DNA from 2 places in the Rhizobium sp. CFBP 13726 genome. Region 2 is predicted to be linked to the other one. Evidence: predicted binding sites of a transcription regulator. Region 2 holds the regulator's gene; the other holds the start of a gene.

Region 1 (11,727 bases), on a different contig from region 2:
GACAGCGACCGCCCCAACGAGGGCGTCTTCTCGCTGCAGGACGACGACGAACAGTGGATGTCGCTGCGCTACGATCTGACCGCGCCGCTCGCCCGCCACGTCGCGGAAAACTTCAACGAGATCCAGCTGCCGTTCCGCACCTACCGCGCCGGCTACGTGTTCCGCAACGAAAAGCCAGGCCCCGGCCGCTTCCGCCAGTTCATGCAGTTCGACGCCGATACGGTCGGCGCACCCGGCGTCCAGGCCGATGCCGAAATGTGCATGATGATGGCCGATACGATGGAAGCGCTGGGCATCAAGCGCGGCGATTACGTGATCCGGGTAAACAACCGCAAGGTTCTGGATGGCGTCATGGAGGCGATCGGCCTCGGTGGCGACGACAAGGCCGGCCAGCGGCTGAACGTGCTGCGCGCAATCGACAAGCTCGACAAGTTTGGTGTTGAAGGCGTGCGGCTACTTCTAGGCGCCGGCCGCAAGGATGAGAGTGGCGACTTCACCAAGGGCGCGGGTCTCAACGAGGAGCAGCAGAATGGCATCCTCGGATACGTCATGTCATCCCAAGGCCTTGCACAAGAGGAGGATCGAACTTTCCGTGAGGATGACGTCACTTTGACGGTTAAGTTCGATGATGCGACTTATCATCCCAGGGTCGGCAATGGCCTGACGCTCGAGAAGCTTCAAGGTCTTTTCACGGAAAGCAATCTGTTCCAGCAAGGCCTCGAAGAGTTGCGAATGATGAATGGCATCTTTGCCGCCTCGGGCTATGTAGTTGATCGCATCAAAATCGACCCATCCGTCGTCCGCGGCCTCGAATACTACACCGGCCCGGTCTTCGAAGCCGAACTCACCTTCGACGTCACCAACGAAAAGGGCGAAAAAGTCGTCTTCGGTTCGGTCGGCGGCGGTGGTCGTTACGATGGTCTCGTGTCGCGCTTCATGGGCCAGCCGGTGCCGGCCACCGGTTTCTCCATCGGCGTCTCGCGGCTGCTGACGGCGCTGAAGAACCTTGGCAAGCTCGGCCAGGATGAGGTGGTCGCACCCGTCCTCGTCACCGTCATGGATGGTGATGTCGAGAGCATGGGACGCTACCAGAAATTCACGCAGGATCTCCGCCAAGCCGGCATTCGCGCTGAAATGTACCAGGGCAACTGGAAGAAATTCGGCAACCAGCTGAAATATGCCGACCGCAGAGGCTGCCCGATCGCCATCATCCAGGGCGGCGACGAGCGCGCCGAGGGTGTCGTGCAGCTGAAGGACCTGTTCGAGGGCAAGCGCCTCTCCGGCGAGATCACTGACAATGCCGAATGGCGCGAAGCCCGCGTCGCGCAGGATACGGTCGCAGAAGCCGATCTCGTCGCCAAGGTGCAGGAAATCCTGGCAGCCCAGGCCGAAGATCGCAGGCGGGCGAAGGGCGTATGATGTCTGTGCCGGTGGCTTTTCCCCTCCCCAACCCTCCCCACAAGGGGGAGGGAGCGCGTTGGTGCGTGACGCCGGCGTCGGATCTCCTGCTGCGCCTCGCTGGTGAGATCGGCGATTGCCGCGGGTCTTCTCCCCCCCCGTGGGGGAGATGGGCGGCAGCCCAGAGGGGGACTTTCTCCCCTACCGCAGGAGCCGTCCCATGCCGCTGATCAACATGCCCGAATTCTCCGGCCGCCTGCTCGATGAATTTGCCGGTCGCGGTGCGGCCCGCATCGATACGCCGGTGATCCAGCCGGCAGCACCCTTTCTCGACATGGCCGGCGAGGATCTTCGCCGCCGCATCTTCCTCACCGAAAGCGAGCGAGGCGAAAGCCTGTGTCTGCGGCCGGAATTCACCATTCCCGTCTGCCTGCGCCATATCGAGACCGCCACCGGCACGCCGCGGCGCTATTGCTATCTCGGCGAAGTGTTTCGCCAGCGGCGTGACGGCGACAACGAGTTCTATCAGGCCGGCATCGAGGATCTCGGCGAAAAGAACGTCGCAAGCGCCGATGCCCGGGCCGTCACCGATGCGGTCGAAATCATCGCGAGCCTGCTTCCCGGTCGCGCGCTCACGATCACGCTCGGAGACCAGACCGTGTTCGAAGCGGTCGTGCGCTCGCTCGGCCTGCCGCTCGGCTGGCAGAAGCGGCTGATCCAGGCATTTGGCAACACGGCGCTTCTGAAGCAACTGCTGCTGACTCTCGCCACCCCGCAGCCGGTCGCAGGCCTGTCGCCGGAACTTGCCGATCTCTTGCGCAAGGACGAGGCGGCGCTGATCGACCATATTGACCGGACCATGCAGGACACCGGCTATTCCACCAATGCCAGCCGCTCGCCGCGCGAGATTGCCGCACGGTTGACGGAAAAGCTGGCGCTCGCCGAAACCCGGCTGGATGGCGCGGCACTTCTTCTGCTGAGCGAGTTCCTGTCGCTGGAACTGCCGCTTTCCGAAGCGGCCGCTGCCCTTGCCGGTTTTGCCGATGCCGCAGGCCTGTCGTTCGGCCATGCGCTTGGCGAATTCGAAGCCCGCGTTGCAGCACTTCAGGATCTCGGCATGGACCCGTCGCGCATCACATACCGTGCCGCCTTCGGTCGTCCGCTCGATTATTACACCGGCCTCGTCTTCGAGGTCACGCAAAAGGGGTCGGACGCGGTTCTCGTCGGCGGCGGTCGCTTCGATCGGCTGCTGACGCTGCTCGGCGCCGTGGACGATATTCCGGCCGTCGGCTTTTCGCTGTGGCTCGACCGGATCGAACAGGCGAGGGCGCGCTGATGACCATTACCATCGCTTTGCCCTCCAAGGGCCGCATGAAGGACGACGCTTCGGCGATCTTCGAGCGCGCCGGCCTTCCCATCGTCGCCGTCGGCAATGATCGCTCCTATCGCGGCCGCGTCGAAGGCCATGAGGATATCGAGATCGCCTTTCTCTCGGCCTCCGAGATCGCCCGTGAACTCGGCGCCGGCGCCGTCGATTTCGGCGTCACCGGCGAGGATCTCGTGCGCGAAGGCCTGGTCGATGCAGACAGGCAGGTCGAGATCGTCGCCCGCCTCGGTTTCGGCCATGCGGATGTGGTCGTCGCCGTTCCGGAGATCTGGCTCGACGTCGATACCATGGCCGATCTCGGCGATGTCGCCGCAGATTTTCGCGCGCGTCACGGTCGGCGGTTGCAGATCGCCACGAAATACTGGCGGCTCACCCAGCAGCATTTCTCGTCGCAGCACGGCATTCAGCTTTACCGTATTGTCGAAAGCCTCGGCGCCACGGAAGGCGCACCAGCAGCGGGCCAGGCGGATATCATCGTCGATATTACCTCGACCGGCTCGACACTGCGCGCCAACCACCTGAAGATCCTGTCGGATGGCGTCATCCTCAAGTCGCAGGCCTGTTTGGTGAGAGCGCGCAAATCCGCGCATGAGGGCGATCCGCGCATCGCGCATATCGTCGACGCCGTGCGCAACGCGCTCTGATGGCCGGCGAAGACGCCAATATCATCGGGCTTTACGAACGCCACGCAGCTGCCTTCGACAAGCTGCGCGGCAAGACCCTGTTCGAACGACCATGGCTCGACAGGTTCGCGGCCACCATGCCGCCGCGCGGTCACGTGCTCGATCTCGGCTGCGGTGCAGCGGAACCGATCGCGGCCGACCTCATCCGCCGCAATCTTCGCCTCACCGGCGTCGATACATCGGAAACGCTGATCGGGCTTGCCCGCGAACGGTTTCCGGGCCGCGCCTGGATCGTTGCCGACATGCGCAAGTTCTACCAGCCGACCAAGTTCGATGGCATCATCGCCTGGCACAGCTTCTTCCACCTCAACCCGCAGGACCAGCGCGCCATGTTCCCGCGCTTTGCAGCACTCGCTGGCCCCGGTGCGGCGCTGATGTTTACCGCCGGCCATTTCGAAGGAGAGGCGATGGGGGAGTTCGGCGGTGAACCGCTTTACCACGCCAGCCTGTCACCGGAGGAATACGAAGCGCTCCTTACAAAAAACGGCTTCGAGGTGCTGGCAAGCGTCGCCCAGGATCCGCAATGCGGTGGCGCAACCGTCTGGCTGGCAAAGAACATCCGCCGCCGGACATCATAGCAATTCCAGAATAAAAAAATGCCCACCAGTCAGTTGACTGGCGGGCCTTCATGGCAGGGAACGCTCAAAGGTTAGGCAGCGATTGCGACCTTACCGCGGCGAGCGTCGACCGAGTAGAGACCGGGGCCGTAGGTAGCGAGCAGGATGTAGGCGCCGGCAAGGGTCACGTTCTTCATCAGCATGATGCCGTTGAGCGTGTTGATCCAGCCGAGAGCGGCATCCGGCCAGCCGGGAACGGCAACGGTGCCCGAATGGAACATCACGCCGGTGAAGATGCAGAACAGGGCGATGGCCCAGCCGGCGATCTTGGTCTGGAAGCCGACGAGAACGGCAAGGCCGGCAACGAATTCGAACAGGCCGGCGAGATAGGCAAGGGCGGTTGCAGCCGGCATGCCGGCGCCTGCGATCATGCCGGCAGTGCCTGCAGGATCGGCCAGCTTGCCGAAGCCGGCAAAGATGAACATGAACGACAGAAGAATGCGTGCGACGAGAATGATGATGTTGTTGGTGCTGGACATGGGAAGTCTCCGGGTTGCGGCGCTGGATCTTTCTCCCCGCCGCGTGTGAATTCTTGAACCGGACATTACCCCTTTCTGCCAAACGCGAAAGATGAACGATCGGAGACTGTTTGTCTCATAAAAGTGAACGATCACGGCCATTTTAGAATGTGCAAAAAACCGCATATGCAAGCGAAGGTGAACGCAACCTTCAGCCGGGGTTCACCGTTTGGCACCTACCATCGTGTCGTTCTCACATTGAGTTCGACCTCGAACTAGGAGGAAGATATGAAGAAGATCGCCATCACCACGCTCGCACTCGTCATGGCGTCTGCATTTGCAGTGCCGAGCTTTGCGCAGACATACCGCAGCGAAAGCCGCGAAAACCGGCAGGAAAACCGGATCTACCGCGGTGCCGTCACCGGCAAACTGACGCCGCAGGAGCTTCGCAACATCGCTCGCCAGCAGAACCGCATCGATCGCGCCCAGAACCGCGCAGCCCGCGATGGCGTGATCACCCCGCGCGAGCGCCGCGAGATCGAGCGCCGCCAGAACAACGCGTCGCGCAACATCTACCGCAAGAACAACAACGGCCGCACGCTGTACTAAGCCGAGCGGCACTTGAAATGACCCTTCACCGTCCGGCTCTGCCGGGCGGTTTTTTTATGGGCGCGAAACAAAAAAAGGCGGCCCGAAGACCGCCCTTTCGGTTCGTCAATGTGGTCAATCAGAACTCTTCCCAGTTAGAGGCGGCTGGCGCTAGCGAACCGAAGGCCGACGCAACCTTCTTGGCGAGGGTGCGTGCCGGCGAGGGGGTGGCGCGGGCGGTTGCGTGATCGGCAACGCGCACCGATGCGGACATCCCGCGGTCGCCTTCGGTGTTGAACCGGCCGACGAGCTCGCGCAGGCGCTGGGCTTCCTGGGCAAGCGCAGCGCTTGCCGCCGTTGCTTCTTCCACCATCGCGGCGTTCTGCTGGGTTACCTGGTCCATCTGGTTGACGGCAACATTGACTTCCGACAGGCCGACCGACTGTTCCTTTGCGGACGTGGCAATCGCATCGAGCTGCGAATTGATCGCCACCACATGATTCTGGATCACCTGAAGCGCAGTGCCTGTGGCGCTCACCAGTTCGACGCCATTCTTGACTTCGGACGCCGAGTTCCGGATCAGGTCCTTGATCTCCTTTGCCGCCTGCGCTGAGCGCTGCGCGAGCTCGCGTACTTCCTGGGCAACCACCGCAAAGCCCTTGCCGGCTTCACCGGCGCGCGCCGCCTCAACGCCCGCATTGAGGGCGAGAAGGTTGGTCTGGAAGGCGATTTCGTCGATCACGCCGATGATGTTGGAGATCTGCGAGGACGACTGTTCGATCCGCTGCATCGCATCGACCGCTTTTGCAACGACGGCGCCGGACTGGGCAGCCGATTGATTGGCTTCGATCGCCATCGACCGGGCTTCCTCCGTGCGGCTGGTGGAGGTGCTGACATTGGCCGTGATCTGGTCGAGCGCTGCAGCTGTCTCTTCGAGCGAGGCGGCCTGCTGTTCGGTACGTTTCGACAGGTCGCCGGCGCTCTGGCTGAGTTCGCGGGATCCGCCGTCGATCGCGTTGGTGGCGTTGGCGACGGAGTGGAGCGTGTCGCGCAGCTTGGCGACCGAGTCGTTGAAATCCGCTCGCAAGCCTTCGAAGTCTGCGGCGAAAGCCCGGTCCAATTGGAAGGTCAGGTCTCCGGCCGAGAGCCGCTTGAGGCCTTCCGCCAGACCATTGGTCGCCTCGGCCATCGCCTCGCTGCGTTGGCGTTCGCTCTCCGCGTTGCGGACACGGTCCGCTTCCTGGGTCGTACGGTTCAGCTCGGCTTCATGCTCCATTTCCTTGCTGCGCAGAGCATTGTCCTTGAACACCTGCAAGGCCTTGGCCATGCTGCCGACCTCGTCGCGGCGGTCCGCGCCGGCCACCAGCGCCGACAGATCCCCGTTTGCAAGGGTCAGCATCGTGCGCTGCAAGTGCTGGATGGGTCGTGCAAGCCAGGCACGGATCAGGAAGAAGCCTGCGACGAGCACGAGGGCGAGACCTCCGATAACAGCCCCGAAAGTGGCGTAGATGGTTGTCTTCGCACTGGCGCTGAGATTTTCGCTTTCCTGATTTGCAGCTGTCATCACTTCGTCGGTCACCACCGTGAGTTTTTCGGTAACGGCCGCAAACTTCGGCTTGCAGTCCCTCATGAAGGCTTCCTGAGACGCCAGCACGGCAGCCTCGTCCGTGGCCTGAGCTGCGGCCTGAACCACAGGGCCGCAAGCGTCATTGAGAACGCTCAAACCTTCCGCCTTGATCGGCGCCAGCTTGGCATTAGCGGGAAGGGCCGCCATCGCCTTGTCCATCCAGCCACCAAAAGAGGATTTGGCTTTTTCAAACGCCGCAAGATTGCTCGCGTTCTCTGCGTCAGTGCGCGACACAAGCAGGTCGCCAACGGCAGCGTGCCCGGTCTGCATGTAGCGATTGGCGCGTGCAATTGCCAAAGTTGCCAGACTTTCCTGCTGGAGAAGCCCGCCATACTCGCTATCCAGCGTTCGAATGCTGTTGCTGCTGTAGAAGGCAGTTGCGACGACGAATATGCCGAAGAACGACATGAGCGTCAGAAATTTACCGATCAAAGATACGTGCTTCATGGCAACCTGCGCGTTGGTGTTTGATTAAGCGCAGTTAATGTGAAGTTGCTTAGAAGAGCGTCACTGCCGAATTACTATTTTATACGAATAAAAATTATCAGTCCTTGTCGTTCGGTAAGTTCAGAGGGGGAAATGCTATGCATGCTGTATGCCTCAATAGCAGAAAGGGCGCCGGTTGCCCGACGCCCTTTCCGAAACACTGAACCTGAAGGATCAGATGTGCAGACCTTACGGCCTGATCACATCATGTCCATTCCGCCCATGCCGCCCATTCCGCCGCCGCCCATGCCGCCGCCAGCCGATTCCTTCTTAGGAAGTTCGGCAATCATGGCTTCGGTGGTGATCAGCAGCGAAGCAACCGAAGCTGCGTTCTGCAGAGCCGTGCGAACGACCTTGACCGGATCGACGATACCCATGGCGATCATGTCGCCATATTCCGACGTCTGGGCGTTGTAGCCGAAGTTGTCGCTGTTGCCGTCGAGGATCTTGCCGACAACGATCGAAGCTTCGTCACCAGCGTTGGTTGCGATCTGGCGAACCAGCGACTGCAGCGCCTTGCGGACGATGTTGATGCCGGCTTCCTGGTCGTCGTTCGCGCCCTTGGACGTGATCTTGGTCGAAGCGCGCAGGAGTGCGGTACCGCCGCCTGGGACGATGCCTTCCTGAACGGCAGCGCGCGTCGCGTTGAGCGCGTCGTCGATGCGGTCCTTGCGTTCCTTGACTTCGATTTCCGTGGAGCCGCCGACGCGGATAACGGCAACGCCGCCAGCGAGCTTGGCAAGACGTTCCTGCAGCTTTTCGCGGTCATAGTCCGAAGATGTTTCTTCGATCTGTGCCTTGATCTGTGCAACGCGGCCTTCGATGTCGGTCTTCTGACCGGCGCCGTCGACGATCGTCGTATTTTCCTTGGTGATCGAAACCTTCTTCGAACGGCCGAGCATGTCGAGCGTTACGGTTTCGAGCTTGATGCCGAGGTCTTCGGAGATGACAGTGCCGCCCGTTAGGATGGCGATGTCTTCCAGCATGGCCTTGCGGCGATCGCCGAAGCCAGGAGCCTTGACGGCAGCAATCTTCAGGCCGCCACGCAGCTTGTTGACGACGAGCGTTGCAAGAGCTTCGCCTTCGACGTCTTCAGCGATGATGAGGAGCGGCTTGCCGGTCTGAACGACAGCTTCGAGAACAGGCAGCATGGCCTGAAGGTTCGAAAGCTTCTTTTCGTGCAGAAGGATGTAAGCGTCGTCGAGATCGGCGACCATCTTTTCCGGGTTGGTCACGAAGTAAGGCGACAGGTAGCCGCGGTCGAACTGCATGCCTTCGACGACTTCGAGTTCGGTTTCAGCGGTCTTGGCTTCTTCGACGGTGATAACACCTTCGTTGCCGACCTTCTGCATGGCTTCAGCAATGTCACGGCCGACCTGTGCGTCGCCGTTTGCCGAAATCGTGCCGACCTGTGCAACTTCTTCCGAAGTCGAGATCTTCTTGGCGTTGGCCTGGAGATCCTTGACGACTTCTGCAACGGCGAGATCGATGCCGCGCTTCAGGTCCATCGGGTTCATGCCGGCTGCAACGGCCTTGTTGCCTTCGCGAACGATGGCCTGTGCAAGAACGGTAGCAGTCGTGGTGCCGTCGCCGGCGATGTCGTTGGTCTTCGAAGCAACTTCGCGGACCATCTGGGCGCCCATGTTTTCGAACTTGTCTTCAAGTTCGATTTCCTTGGCGACCGAAACACCGTCCTTGGTGATGCGCGGAGCGCCGAAGGACTTGTCGATGATGACGTTACGACCCTTTGGGCCGAGCGTGACCTTCACTGCGTCAGCGAGGATATCGACGCCGTGAAGCATCTTTTCGCGCGCGGTGCGGCCAAACTTGATTTCTTTAGCTGCCATGTTGGGAACTCCTGAAAAGGGGTGTCAGCAAATATTGGAAGAAGAGCAGTCGGCTAAAATCAGCCGATGATGCCCATGATGTCGGCTTCCTTCATGATCAGAAGGTCGACGCCATCGAGCTTGACTTCGGTGCCCGACCACTTGCCGAACAGAACGCGGTCGCCGACCTTGACGTCGAGTGCAACCTGCTTGCCGCTTTCGTCGCGGGCGCCAGGACCAACGGCGATGATTTCGCCTTCAGCTGGCTTTTCCTTGGCGGTATCGGGAATGATGATGCCGCCCTTGGTCTTTTCTTCAGACTCGACGCGCTTGACTACAACGCGGTCGTGCAGGGGGCGAAAATTGGTGCTTGTCATTGTCTAATCCCTCGATCAAATGACATGGACGGGTCTCAAGGACCCGCGGAGTGACGTTTAGCACTCATCTATCGAGAGTGCTAACGAGACCCGAGATAAGGATGGCTGCGAGCTGAGTCAAGAACGGGCTTGAAAAATTCAGGGCTCAGGGAGCGGCCATGCAGAATACGCTTAACGACAAAAACCCGGGCCCGGCGCCGAGCTTTCGTGAGCTCATAGGCGTGTTTGCCCGGATCGGAGCCCTCAGTTTCGGAGGGCCTGCCGGACAGATCGGCATGATGCACAAGACTTTGGTGGAAGAAAGACGCTGGCTCTCGGAAGAGCGGTTTCTGCACGCCCTCAACTACTGCATGCTGCTGCCCGGTCCGGAAGCGCAGCAACTGGCAACCTATATCGGCTGGCTGCTGTTCGGCGTGCGCGGCGGTATCGTTTCGGGCCTGCTTTTCGTGCTTCCCGGCCTTGCAATCATTCTGGGGCTTTCGGCAGCTTATGTCCTCTATCAGGATGCGACGTGGCTGGCCGGCCTGTTCTTCGGCCTGAAAGCCGCCGTCCTTGCGATCGTGGTGGAAGCCGTGATCCGCCTCGGGCGCCGCACGCTAAAAACCACTTTTCTGCGTGGTGTCGCGGCCGCCGCCTTCATCGCCCTGTTCTTCTTCAGTCTGCCGTTTCCGCTCGTCGTGTTTGCGGCCGGTCTCGCAGGCTATCTGATGACGCGGGCAGGGGGGCAGCAACCGCAAGACAGCGTCGCCAAAGAGGACAGTCCTCCCTGCGCGAAAACACCTGGTATCGCCCGCACGATCGCGACGCTTTCATTCTGGATCCTCGTCTGGCAGTCGCCTGTCCTGGTGCTCTGGGCCTTCGGTGCGCCGGAAAGCCTGTCCAGCCTGTTCGGCTTCTTCTCCAAGATGGCACTGGTCACCTTCGGCGGCGCCTATGCGGTTCTGGCCTATGTGGCGCAGGTCGCAGTGGCCGATTACGGCTGGCTGAAGCCGGGCGAGATGCTCGACGGTCTGGCACTTGCCGAAACCACGCCGGGCCCGCTCGTGCTGGTTCTGTCCTTCGTCGGCTTTCTCGTCGGTTTCCGCGAAGCCTCCGGTCTCGGCCCCGTCACGGGCGGGATTGTCGGCGGCCTGCTTGTCGCCTGGGCAACCTTCGTGCCGAGCTTCGTCTTCATCTTTGCGGGCGCCCCCTTGATCGAGCGCTTGCGCGGCAACGCCCTTTTATCGGGCGCGCTGTCTGCCATCACCGCCGCGGTCGTCGGCGTCATCCTCAACCTCGCAATCTGGTTCGGCCTGCACGTTCTGTTCAAGGAAGTTCGCCACGTCGATCTCTTCGCGCCAGCAGGATTTGGCCTCTCCGTCCCGGTCTGGTCCAGCCTCGATCCTGTCGCGCTCGTGCTTTTCGCAGCCTCCGCCGTCATGCTGTTCGTCCTGAAGCTCGGCATGGTGCCGGTGCTCGCCATCAGCGCGGCGGCGGGTTTTGTCGCCCAGATCGTCCTGATCCGGTGAGGATCGGACCATTGCAAAAATATGAAGTTTTGCCGCGATCTGCGTCGCGCGGCCCGCTTTCACTGCCTTCTCCCTTGTAATCTCGCCAACGGTTTGCGATGTCAGCCTCCTAATCGAGCAGGCAAAACCGGCAGGAACTTTTGATATGGCAAAGCGCATCCAGAATTTGAACGACGTGATCGAGAGCTACGATGTCGTGCTTTCGGATGTCTGGGGCGTGGTCCATAACGGCGTCGAAGCCTTCCAGCATTCCTGCACAGCCTTGGCCGCCGCGAGAAAAGCCGGCGCCACTGTCGTCCTGATCACCAACTCTCCGCGTCCAGCACCTGGCGTCATCGAACAGATGAAGCATCTCGGCGTTCCCGATGGAACCTATGACCGGATCGTCACGTCTGGCGATGTCACCCGCCATCTGGTCGCCGAAGGTCCGAAGAAGGTGTTTCTGCTGGGGCCTGAACGCGACCTCAATTTCTTCGATGGACTGGGTATCGAGATCGTTTCTGAAGCCGACGCCGATTGCGTCGTCTGCACCGGCTTCTTCGACGACGAGAAGGAAGTGCCCGAAAACTATACCCAGATGCTGACCACCTTCATTGCGCGCGACGTGCCGATGATCTGCGCGAACCCGGATCTGGTGGTCGAACGCGGTCACCGGATCATTCCCTGCGCCGGTGCGGTCGCCGCCTATTACGAACAACTCGGCGGCCAGGTCCGCGTTGCCGGCAAGCCGCACAAGCCGATCTACGACGAGGCGATCTCGCTTGCCCGCCAG
Region 2 (11,727 bases):
AATACAAAGGCTTATGAGAGGTCTGCCCAAGTCTGGCGGCAATTCCGCCAACCCGCCGCCTGCTTTTTGAGTCAAGGTTTTTTTTATTTTTTCTCTGAATCGTACCATCAGAAATAGATGGATTTTGAATCCCATTGATTCAACTGGGATTCTTCTCCGCAACCCTCCGGCCATTCAAATCGCGCCCAGAGAGTCAACGGTCGCGCTCGGATTTTGCGTAAAATTCATCATTGATCTTGCCATTTGATCCTGCCTAAATGGCTTTTAGCGAGAGGCATGGAGATCACTCCTAGAGCCTGCCGACAACCGCTCGACACCGAGCGGCCCGGGGACTTTAAGCAGCTTGCGGCGAGATGTTTTTCTCGTTTCCTTATTTAACCGATGGTTGCAAGCCGGAAATTGGCTTTTCCGGCAACAGCTGAACTTATGCGTGACGGGGCCGACTGGGGAGTCGGAAGAAGGCAGTGGGAAGTCAGCGGCTCTTCATAACGAGGATGGAGCGTGCGCTGAGTTGCGGGTTGGCTCCCGCAGGTCTGGATCAGACGAGGTGATCCGGATCGATCTTTGATGGTCCGGGCGGTTGGCCTGGAACTTTAATCGATGGGGAAGGGCAGTCATCGTTTCCTCGCGGAGACGGGCTGTCGGACGTAGTTAAAAAGAATATGTCCTGGCGGGAAACAGAACCGCCGGGCTCCTATGGAAAAGGCGGCGAATAATGCAAATGAATAACGTATCGGCTCGTGCAACCGGCAACGGGGGCAATGCACGACAGGCGTTTGATTCCGTTTGCGCACAGGCGGCAGGGGAAACACCAGTTATGAAGCATGATGCTCTTTTCGAGCGGTTCAGTGTGCGTCTTAAAGCACAGGTCGGCCAGGATGTTTACGCAAGCTGGTTTGCAAGACTTAAGCTTCACACCGTCTCGAAGAGTGTCGTCAGGCTCACGGTGCCCACGACGTTTCTGAAGTCTTGGATCAACAACCGTTATCTTGATCTGATCACGTCGATCTTCCAGGCGGAAGATGCCGAGATCCTCAAGGTGGAGATCCTGGTCCGCACGGCAACCCGCGCTGCAAAGCCGGTATCGGATGTCCAGGACGGCGTCATTGGCTCGGATGCTCCGGCACCTGTCGCGTCGCAACGCCCGTCTGCACCGCGTGAGATCGGCAAGATCGCCACGTTCCCGACTGCCGCGTCCACCCCGGTTCGCCAGTCCTCGCAGCCCGGCCCGTTGTTCGGTTCGCCACTCGACAGCCGTTATACGTTCGACACGTTCGTTGAAGGCGCCTCGAACCGCGTGGCGCTTGCCGCTGCCAAGACGATTGCGGAAGCCGGTGCCGGTGCCGTGCGTTTCAACCCGCTGTTTATTCATTCCGGTGTCGGTCTCGGCAAGACCCACCTTCTGCAGGCCATCGCCAACGCCGCCGTCGGCAGCCCCCGCATGCCGCGCGTGGTCTATCTCACCGCCGAATACTTCATGTGGCGTTTCGCAACCGCGATCCGCGACAATGATGCCCTGACGCTCAAGGACAGCCTGCGCCATATCGATCTGTTGATCATCGACGACATGCAGTTCCTGCAGGGCAAGATGATCCAGAACGAATTCTGCCATCTGCTCAACATGCTGCTCGACAGCGCCAAGCAGGTCGTGGTTGCTGCCGACCGCGCGCCCTGGGAGCTGGAATCGCTCGATCCGCGGGTTCGCTCGCGTCTGCAGGGCGGCGTGGCCATCGAGGTCGAGACGCCGGATTACGATATGCGCATGGAAATGCTCAAAGGTCGTCTCGCGGCTGCCCAGCAGGATGATCCATCGCTCGATATCCCGCACGAAATTCTCGATCACGTCGCACGCAGCGTCGTCAGCACCGGTCGCGAACTGGAAGGCGCGTTCAACCAGCTGCTGTTCCGTCGCTCGTTTGAGCCGAACCTCTCGATCGAGCGTGTCGACGAGCTTCTCGCCCATCTGGTCGGCGCCGGGGAAGCAAGGCGCGTCCGGATCGAGGATATCCAGCGCGTCGTGGCACGCCATTACAACGTCTCGCGGCAGGAACTGGTCTCCAACCGCCGCACCCGCGTCATCGTCAAGCCGCGCCAGGTCGCTATGTACCTCTCGAAAACCATGACGCCGCGCTCCTTCCCGGAAATCGGCCGTCGGTTTGGTGGCCGCGACCATACGACCGTGCTGCATGCGGTTCGCAAGATCGAGGACCTGATCTCGGGCGACAGCAAGCTCAGCCACGAGGTCGAGCTTCTGAAGCGCCTGATCAACGAAAACAATCTGTGATCATCGACTAACCGACCCAAGCCGGCTCTTATCCATCGGATGAGAGCCGGTTTTTGTTTGTCCGGGCGTTGACGGGATTTGGCTTCTGGCGCACACCAATTTTTCTGGTGTGCGAGGAGCGTGTCGTGTTTCTTTTATCCGTGGCGACCATCTGGGCTGTCGCCTGCATTACCCCCGGGCCAAATACGCTGCTGGTGATCCGCTATTGCCTCACAGCACCGCGCAGGGTTGCCATTACGGCAGCCATGGGAACGATTACCGGAACATGCCTGTGGGGCTTTGCGGGCTGGCTCGGGATCAATGCCCTGTTTCAGGCAGCCCCTTTCGCCTATGTCGCGCTGAAGATCGTCGGCGGTCTTTATCTCGTATGGCTCGGCCTGCGCGTCTTCATGGATGTCCGGAAGGCCCGGACAACACCCGAATTTGCCCCCACAGAACGCGAGATACCCTTGAGGAAGGCTTACCGACTGGGGCTTGCGACCAACCTCGCCAACCCGAAATCGGCTCTCTTCGTTGCCTCGCTGTTTGCCGCTACCATGCCGGCGGGCACGCCGTTTCTCTACGGGCTAGCGGCAATCGCTGTCATGGTCGCGGTTTCGGCCTGTTACTATACGTTTCTGGTCGGCCTGATCACCCATCCGCGGGTAGCGAGCGCCTATCTCAAGGCCAAGCAGAAGATCGACCTCGGCGTTGCCACCGTCTTCGTCGGCTTCGGCACCAAGCTTCTCCTGTCACAGAAGTAAGAGCCATGGCGGAACACGATCAGACCCTCCGCTTCTACGCCGACAATGCCGAAACCTATGCCGGTTATCGGGAGAAGGCGAACGAGATCAGGCTGGAAGCGTTTCTCAACCGTCTCTCGGCCGGTGCCCGGGTTCTCGAACTTGGCTGCGGAAATGGCCGCGACAGCGGTTTCATGATCGAACGCGGGTTTGACGTCACACCGACCGACGGCGTTCTGGAAATGGCGCGGGAAGCGTCACGCCGCCTGGGGCGCGAAGTCGAGGTCCTGCGCTTCGGAGATATTGAAGCAGCGAATGCCTACGATGGCATCTGGGCCAATGCCTGCCTTCTGCATACGCCGAGAAACGATCTTGCCGATGTCCTTGCCCGTATCCACCGGGCGCTGCGCCCCGCCGGCCTTTTCTACGCAAGCTACAAGACCGGCGGCGAAGAGATGACGGATACGATCGGACGCTATTACAACAATCCTTCGCGGCCGTGGCTTGAACAGCTCTACGTGTCCGTCGAATGGTCTTCGCTCGATATCACCGAGAATGAAGGCAGCGGCTACGATGACCGGCCGACCGAATGGCTGCATGTGACGGCGGTGAAGGCCTAGTCAGCAGGCGAGGTCGGCAACCACAGCATCGAGGATCAGCATGCCCGAGGGCGTGCAGCGCAGCCTGGAATTTCCCAGCCGCTCGATAAAGCCGTGCTCGAGAAGCCTCTCCTCCCGCACCGGATCCGGATCGCGGCCGGAAAGCTCCTGCCAGCGCGCCAGATCGACACCTTCGGTCAGGCGCAGTCCCATCAGAAGCAGTTCGTCCGCCTGTTCGTCGAAGCCCAGCAACTCCTGGTCGACCATGCCGTGACCGCTGAGCTCGACCTGTTCGAGCCAGGATTCCGGACGTCGCTCGGTGGCGGTGGCGATCTTGTCGCGTCCCCGCGTCAGGCGACCATGCGCACCAGGGCCGATGCCGGCATAGTCGCCATAGCGCCAGTAGGTCAGGTTGTGCCGGCTTTCAGCACCCGGCTTGGCGTGGTTGGAAACCTCGTAGGCCGGCATGCCATGCGCGGCCGTGATCTCCTGCGTCGCCTCGTAGAGCAGCGCCGACTGCTCATCATCTGGAACGATCAGCTTGCCGGCCTTGTGCAGGCCGTAGAACGGCGTGCCTTCCTCGATCGTCAGCTGATAGAGGGAAAGGTGATCGACGGCATAGGAAATGGCCTGCTTCAGCTCCGCTTCCCAGGCCTCCACCGTCTGCTTGGGACGGGCGTAGATCAGGTCGAACGACATGCGCGGAAAGATCTCGCGTGCCAGCTTGATCGCCTTCAGCGCGTCTGCCACGTCATGCAGGCGGCCGAGGAATTTGAGATCCGTATCGTTGAGCGCCTGCACGCCCATCGAGACCCGGTTGATGCCGGCAGCCCGGTAGCCGCGAAAGCGTTCCGCCTCGACGCTGGAAGGGTTGGCTTCCATCGTGATCTCGATCCCGTCAGGCACATGCCAGTGCTGCGCGATCCCGTTGAGGATCGCCCCGACGGTTGAAGGATCCATCAGCGAAGGCGTGCCGCCGCCCAGAAAGATGCTCGTGACCGTCTTCGGCCCGCTCATCTTCCGCATCGTTTCCATCTCTTTCAGAAACGCGGCGGTGTAGCGGAGCTGATCCACGGGTTGGTGGCGGACATGGCTGTTGAAATCGCAATAGGGGCATTTGGCCGCGCAAAACGGCCAGTGCACGTAAACGCCGAAGCCCGGCTCACCCGTGTCGGGTAGCAGCATGCCGGGAAAAAGGGGAGCGACGGCGTTCAATGGGGATCAGGCCTCCAGGCAGGTTTCAACGAACAGCTTGAACGCGCGCGCCCGGTGCGAAAGCGCATGTTCATCGCCGGGCTTCCAGCCGTGCTTTTCCTCGCTGGTCATTTCACCAAACGTGGTCTCGTGCCCTTCCGGCTGGAAGATCGGGTCGTAACCGAAACCGGCATCACCACGCGGCGGCCAGGCGACAACGCCTTCGACATCGCCGCGGAAGAGTTCGGTGTGGCCATCCGGCCAGGCAAGGCAGAGAACGCTCACAAAACGGCAGCTGCGCTTGTCGGGCTTGGTCGCACCCTTTTCCTGCAGCGCGTCTTCCACCTTCTGCATCGCCATCGCGAAATCACGGCTGCCATCCTCGCGCTCGGCCCAGTTGGCGGTATAGACACCGGGAGCACCGTCCAGCGCATCGATGACGATGCCGCTATCGTCGGAAAGGGCGGGCAGGCCGGACGCCTTGGCAGAGGCAAGCGCCTTGATTGCGGCGTTTTCCTCAAATGTCGTGCCGGTCTCGTCCGGTTCCTCGAACTTCAGTTCGGCTGCGGACTTTGCCGAGAAGCCGAACGGACCGATCAATTCGGCAATCTCGCGGATCTTGCCGGCATTGTGGCTGGCAACGACGATCGTTTTCGTCTCAAGCTTGCGCATGAAGGTTCCTATAGATTCCAGAGCCTCGGCTCTGCGCATTCCAGACTGTTGCCGGCCGGGTCGCGGAAATAGAGGGATCGAGCGCCGGTTGGCCAGCGAAAATCGCTTTCAATCACGATGCCCGCCTTGTTGAGCTTTTCTGCCATTCTGTCAATCGCCGGGCCTTCCATACGAAAGCACACATGCCCCGGGCCTGCCGTGCCGTGCGGCGGAACCGGCAGCGCATCATCAGGCGGCGGCTTCAGCGTCTCGGCGCGATTGAAGATCAACAGGATGCCGGGTCCGCATCGGTAAAACACGTGGCGATCGCCGGCCCGCAACACCCGTTCAAGCCCGAGCAGTTCACCGTAAAAGGCTTCCGCCGCATCGAGATCATCGACATAGAGCGCTGTTTCGAGAATGCTGTCGATCAAAACAGTGGCTCCCTTGTCTGATGCTGCCCCGCCATGAAGGCGGGGGAGGAGGTTCGATCGAGAGGTAGTCTCTCCGGAAAGGAAGACTGCCCCTCGCAACTCTTGGATCAGCCAGCGTTGAAATCAGCCGCCGATCGCCTGCTTCTGCAGAGCTACCAGTTCCCGGGTGCCGTCCTGTGCCAGCGATAGCAGGTTGAGGAATTCCTCCTGGCTGAAGGGAGCACCCTCGGCCGTGCCCTGAATCTCGACGATGCCGCCGCTACCCGTCATGACGAAATTCGCGTCTGTCTCGGCGGCCGAATCTTCGAGATAGTCGAGATCGATGACCGGCTGGCTTGCAAAGATGCCGCACGAGATCGCCGCGACATGGTCTTTCAGAACCTTGTCGAGCTTGATCATCGAGCGGGTGTCCATCCATTTCAGGCAATCGTACAGCGCCAGCCAGCCACCGGTGATGGCCGCCGTGCGGGTGCCGCCATCGGCCTGGATCACGTCGCAGTCGATGGTGATCTGCTTTTCACCAAGCGCGGAAAGGTCGACCACGGCGCGCAGCGAACGGCCGATCAGGCGCTGGATTTCCTGGGTACGGCCACCCTGCTTGCCGGTCGCAGCCTCGCGCTTCATCCGGTCGCCGGTGGCGCGCGGCAGCATTCCGTATTCGGCGGTGACCCAGCCCTTGCCGGAATTGCGCAGCCACGGCGGCGTCTTTTCTTCAAGGCTTGCGGTGCACAGAACATGGGTATCGCCGAACTTGACGAGACAGGAGCCCTCGGCATGCTTGGAGAAATTGCGCTCGAACGAGATCTTGCGCATCTGATTTGTCTGTCTGCCTGAAGGCCGCATCCGTCACTCCCTAAATTATTGTTTCCGCCTTCTAAAGCTCGGAGCCGTCATTTGCAAAGAATTTCCCTTTTGCGGATGCGCAAGTGAGCGACTATATCTGGGAGATGAGATCAGCAGCATGGTAAAGGGGCCAATGGTATTTCCGGGACTGACGGGTCGCGACAACGGCTCCGTGCTTGATGATCGTTCGCGGGAAATCTTTCGCCGCATCGTGGAAAGCTATCTGGAATCCGGCGAGCCGGTCGGTTCGCGCAATCTGTCGCGACTTCTGCCGATGTCGCTGTCACCGGCCTCGGTGCGCAACGTCATGAGCGATCTGGAAGAGCTCGGCCTCATCTACTCGCCGCATATCAGTGCAGGCCGCATGCCGACCCAGACAGGGCTGCGGTTCTTTGTCGATGCCTTCATGCAGGTCGGCAATCTCTCGGAAGAAGACCGCGCCAGCATCGACCGGCAGATCCGTCCGCCGGATCGCGATCAGACGCTCGAAAACCTGATGGCCGATGCAAGCCTGATGCTGTCTGGCGTCTCGCGCGGCGCCGGCATCGTCATCACCGCCAAGAACGATCCCGTCCTCAAACATGTCGAGTTCATCCGCCTGGAGCCCACCAAGGCGCTCGCCGTCCTCGTTGGCGATCATAACCAGGTGGAGAACCGCATCATCGATCTGCCGGCCGGCGTAACCTCGTCGCAGCTTGGCGAGGCCGCAAATTTCCTCAACGCGCATCTCGCCGGCCAGACGCTGCCGGAATTTCGCGGCCAGATGAAAATGCTGAAGGAACAGGTCGCAAGCGAGCTTCACACGCTGTCGCATGATCTGGTGGAGCGAGGTCTGGCTTTCTGGTCTGGTGATCAGGAGGACGGAAAGCCGGGCCAGCTTATCGTCCGCGGCCGGGCAAACCTCTTGGAAGGTCTGGCTGACGTCAGCGATCTCGATCGGCTGCGTCTGCTGTTTGATGATCTCGAAAAGAAGGACAGCCTGATCGAGATCCTCGATCTTGCCGAAAAGGGGCCGGGCGTGCGGATCTTCATCGGTTCGGAAAACAAATTGTTCTCCCTGTCCGGCTCCTCGCTCATCGTTGCGCCCTATCGTGACGGCGAGGAACGCATCGTCGGCGCGGTTGGCGTCATCGGCCCAACCCGGCTGAATTACTCGCGCATCGTGCCCATGGTGGATTACACGGCCCAGCTGCTTGCAAGGCTATCCCGCTAGGATGTTCCCAAGCCCTTGATTTTTTCGCCCCGAACCTCGATATCGGGCGCAACCACCCTTCCAGATTCCAATACGCACCGGAGACCGTCATGACCGACGAAACCAAGAAGAACGGACCTGACGCAGCTGCTGTCGAAAACACGGCGGAAGCCGTGGCATCCGCTCTCGAAGACGCCGCCGATCAGAGCGCAGGGGAAGCCTTCTTCGCGCAGGAGCCCGATCCGATCGATGTGCTCAAGGCTGAAAATTCCGATTTGCGCGACCGTTTCATGCGGCTTGCTGCAGAGATGGACAACCTTCGCCGCCGCACCGAGCGTGAAGTAAAGGATGCCAAGTCCTACGCCGTCTCGGGCTTTGCCCGCGACATGCTGGCCGTCTCGGACAATCTGCGCCGCGCGCTCGACACTGTTCCGGCAGACAAGCGTGCCGGAGCCGATGCGACGCTGACGAGCCTGCTTGAAGGCGTCGAAATGACCGAGCGTGGCATGCTGTCGACACTCGAGCGGCACGGCGTCAAGAAGATCGATGCCGAAGGCGAGAAGTTCGATCCGAACTTCCATCAGGCCATGTTCGAGATCCCGAATGCGGATGTACCCAACAACACTGTCATGCAGGTCGTCCAGGCCGGCTTCATTATTGGCGAACGCGTCTTGCGCCCGGCCATGGTCGGCGTCGCCAAGGGCGGCCCGAAGGTTGAAGCAGCGGCGGCTGAAGACAAGACGGACTGAGCTCCTCAGAGCCTTTCCAAGAAAAATGGGCGCCTCGGGCGCCCATTTGCGTTTGGCGACCGCGGGTAAGGATCAGTGCGTCGTATCCAGCGAAACATGCGCCAGGGAACGGATCAGGGCCAGTTCCGAATTGAGATGGGCTCGGGTCTTCTTGTCCGCATCGCCGATCAGTCCCTCCTGACCATCGGCAATTTTGAAGATTGCATCGAGCTCATCGAGAAGATGGGGATCCTTGATCGCCAGCAGGATGATGACCGCCTTGAGCAGTCTGTCATTCGCAGCGATCCTGGCACGTATGTCGTCATTCATGTCTATCTCCTTCAACGGGAAAGACATGTGGCGTATTTGACAAAAGGCAATTCTAAAGAGGGCTCGAAAACAAGATTAGCCGCTCCATTCGAGTGCGAGCGGTCGGCTTTACTCTATAGAAAAGGAGTATAGATCCGCCTCAGGCGGCGTGGTTTGCCTGTTCTGCATTCAGAAAGGCGTAGATTGCCGACGCGGAATCGGTCTTGCGAAGCTTGGCAACGAGATCCTGATCGCGCAATACGCGGGCAATACGCGAAAGCGCCTTCAGGTGGTCGGCGCCGGCGCCCTCTGGGGCGAGCAGCAGGAACACAAGATCGACCGGCTCGTCATCAAGCGCTTCGAAGTCGATCGGCGATTCCAGGCGGGCGAACACGCCCTTGATGGACGATATGCTGCTGAGCTTGCCATGTGGGATGGCAATGCCGTGGCCAACGCCCGTCGACCCCAGCCGCTCCCGTTGCAGGATGACGTCGAAGATCTCCCGCTCGGGAACACCCGTCAGCTTGGCCGCTTTCACAGCAAGTTCCTGAAGAAGCTGCTTCTTGGAGGTCACTTTAAGGGCAGGAACAATCGCATCTTGCTGCAGCAAATCCGCCAAAGCCATTCTTATCATCCTTTTGCCGCGAAGGGCGAAGAGAGCGCCAAAGGCGCTCTCCCGAGAGTTTTTAGTTCTTCATACCGGTGGAATCGATCCAACCGATATTTCCGTCATTGCGCCGGTACACGATGTTCAGCTCCTTTCCAGGGCTGCGGAACAACAGGACCGGTTCGTCCGTCATGTCGAGCGCCATCACGGCGGTCGCAACGGACATCGTCATCAACTGCTTCGTGCTTTCCGCAACGATGGTCGGTGCGAAATCGTCTGGCACGTCGTCTTCTTCATCCGGTACACGGTCCATGACCGTGTAAGCCACTTCGGAAAAACCGTTCGCGTGATTGCCGGCGTGATGGTCCTTCAGTCGACGCTTGTAGCGACGAAGGCGTTTTTCGATCCGCTCCGCTGCAGCATCGAAACTTGCCTGTGGATCATTCGCTTCTCCGGCCGCATGCAGGACGATCCCGGTATCGAGATGCACCTTGCAATCTGCCGAAAAACGCGAGCCGGACTTCTCGACGATCACCTGACCCGAATACCCCCCGTCGAAGTATTTGGTCACTGCACCGCCGATGTGGTCCTCGATCTTCTGTCGAAACGAGTCGCCGATTTCCATATGTTTACCGGATACACGCACACTCATGGAGTTACTCCTTATTGTCGTGACTTGCATGTTCCAGTCTACGCCAACCGGCCTCTTGATCCAAGCGGTTCACGAATGGCAGGGCCAAATTGGTTTGGGAATTGGTTTAGATCCCGTGTCGCCCGGTCAGGTTGCGGCGGGTCTCTAAACTGCCATTAACGGAATGTCAATCTGTGCGGCACGTGTGGCGAATACCGGGTCGCCTATGACTGCCCTCGATATGTGAGGCTAGAACGCTGCCAGTTTCGCGATGGCGCGCTTTTCCCGCCTGCGTTGCACCGATGACGGAATATTCATCGCCTCGCGATATTTCGCCACCGTCCGGCGCGCAAGTTCGACACCGCCCTGCTTGAGGCTGATGACAATGTCGTCATCCGACAGGACGGCACTCGGCAGCTCCTGAGAAATCAACAACCGGATGCGATGCCGCACCGATTCGGCCGAATGGGTGTCTCCACCTTCTTCCGCCGAGCCGATCGACACTGTGAAGAAGTATTTCAGTTCGAACAGGCCGCGTGGCGTCAGCACATACTTGTTGGAGGTGACGCGGCTGACGGTGGATTCGTGCATCTTGATGGCCTCTGCCACCGTCTTTAGGTTGAGCGGTCGCAGGTGATCGACGCCGTGCAGCAGGAAGGCATCCTGCTGGCGTACGATCTCGCTTGCCACTTTCATAATCGTCTTGGCGCGCTGGTCGAGGCTGCGGGCGAGCCAGTTCGCCGTCTGCATGCAGTCCGACAGAAAATTGTGATCTTCGCCGTTCTTCGGGCAGTGTTTGGAGACCGTGTTGAAATAGGTCTGGTTGACCAGAACGCGCGGCAGGGTATCGGGATTGAGTTCGACGTTCCATCCACCATCAAGCGATGGCCGGACCACGACATCGGGTGAGATAGACTGCGAGAACCCGCCCTCGAAGCCCGCACCCGGCTTCGGGTTGAGCTTGCGGATTTCAGCCATCATGTCGATCAGATCTTCGTCGTCCACGCCGCAGATCTTGCGCAGAGACGCAAAGTCACGCTTGGCGAGAAGATCGAGGTGATCGATCAGCGCTGCCATGGCCGGGTCCAGCCGGTCGTTCTGGCGCAACTGGATCGCCAGGCATTCGCTCAGGCTACGGCAAAATACCCCGGGTGGATCGAAGGTTTGCAGCTGAACGAGAACGGCCTCTACCGCCTCCGGCGCCTTGCCGAGACGGGCCGCGACCTCTTCTATGTCGCCCTGGAAATAGCCGGCATCGTCCAGCTGGTCGAGCAGGTCCTGGGCGATCAACCGGTCGCCCGGTGCGGTCACCACGAAAGGCAGCTGTTGTCCGAGATGGTCGCGCAGGGTCACCTGGCCCGCAACGAAATCGTCGAGGTCGTAATCGTCGCCGGCATCGCCGCCGGGCATCGATTTCCACTGGCCGAGAAGTTCGGGCGCGTCCGGCCGCTGTGCCGGTGCGTCGTCGGGAAACACGTTTTCAAGGCTGGCATCGAGGTGATCGCCAAGCTTGGCCGTGCCGTCGCGGGTTGC

What was found. Region 2 encodes HrcA, which represses chaperone genes, less so after heat shock. Its sites were predicted from a motif close to GTTAGCACTCNCNNNNNGNGAGTGCTAAC; they were not measured.
Region 1: a site for HrcA is predicted at 9,504-9,532, ahead of groES (co-chaperone GroES). Genes of this name have one in related genera too.

What each region holds. Positions count from the first base shown of each region.
Region 1 is NZ_JACYUU010000001.1:55,373-67,099, forward strand. It holds gene hisS (histidine--tRNA ligase) at 1-1,419, shown strand, start outside; gene IFT66_RS00280 (ATP phosphoribosyltransferase regulatory subunit) at 1,619-2,734, shown strand; gene hisG (ATP phosphoribosyltransferase) at 2,734-3,429, shown strand; gene IFT66_RS00290 (class I SAM-dependent DNA methyltransferase) at 3,429-4,046, shown strand; gene IFT66_RS00295 (DoxX family protein) at 4,118-4,564, opposite strand; gene IFT66_RS00300 (hypothetical protein) at 4,832-5,152, shown strand; gene IFT66_RS00305 (methyl-accepting chemotaxis protein) at 5,271-7,205, opposite strand; gene groL (chaperonin GroEL) at 7,445-9,091, opposite strand; gene groES (co-chaperone GroES) at 9,151-9,447, opposite strand; gene chrA (chromate efflux transporter) at 9,606-10,955, shown strand; gene IFT66_RS00325 (TIGR01459 family HAD-type hydrolase) at 11,101-11,727, shown strand, end outside.
Region 2 is NZ_JACYUU010000003.1:265,102-276,828, forward strand. It holds gene dnaA (chromosomal replication initiator protein DnaA) at 716-2,284, shown strand; gene IFT66_RS15320 (LysE family translocator) at 2,410-3,027, shown strand; gene IFT66_RS15325 (class I SAM-dependent methyltransferase) at 3,033-3,626, shown strand; gene hemW (radical SAM family heme chaperone HemW) at 3,627-4,790, opposite strand; gene rdgB (RdgB/HAM1 family non-canonical purine NTP pyrophosphatase) at 4,827-5,471, opposite strand; gene IFT66_RS15340 (VOC family protein) at 5,480-5,884, opposite strand; gene rph (ribonuclease PH) at 6,008-6,727, opposite strand; gene hrcA (heat-inducible transcriptional repressor HrcA) at 6,861-7,940, shown strand; gene grpE (nucleotide exchange factor GrpE) at 8,030-8,668, shown strand; gene IFT66_RS15360 (hypothetical protein) at 8,741-8,977, opposite strand; gene ptsN (PTS IIA-like nitrogen regulatory protein PtsN) at 9,117-9,581, opposite strand; gene hpf (ribosome hibernation-promoting factor, HPF/YfiA family) at 9,643-10,215, opposite strand; gene rpoN (RNA polymerase factor sigma-54) at 10,444-11,727, opposite strand, start outside.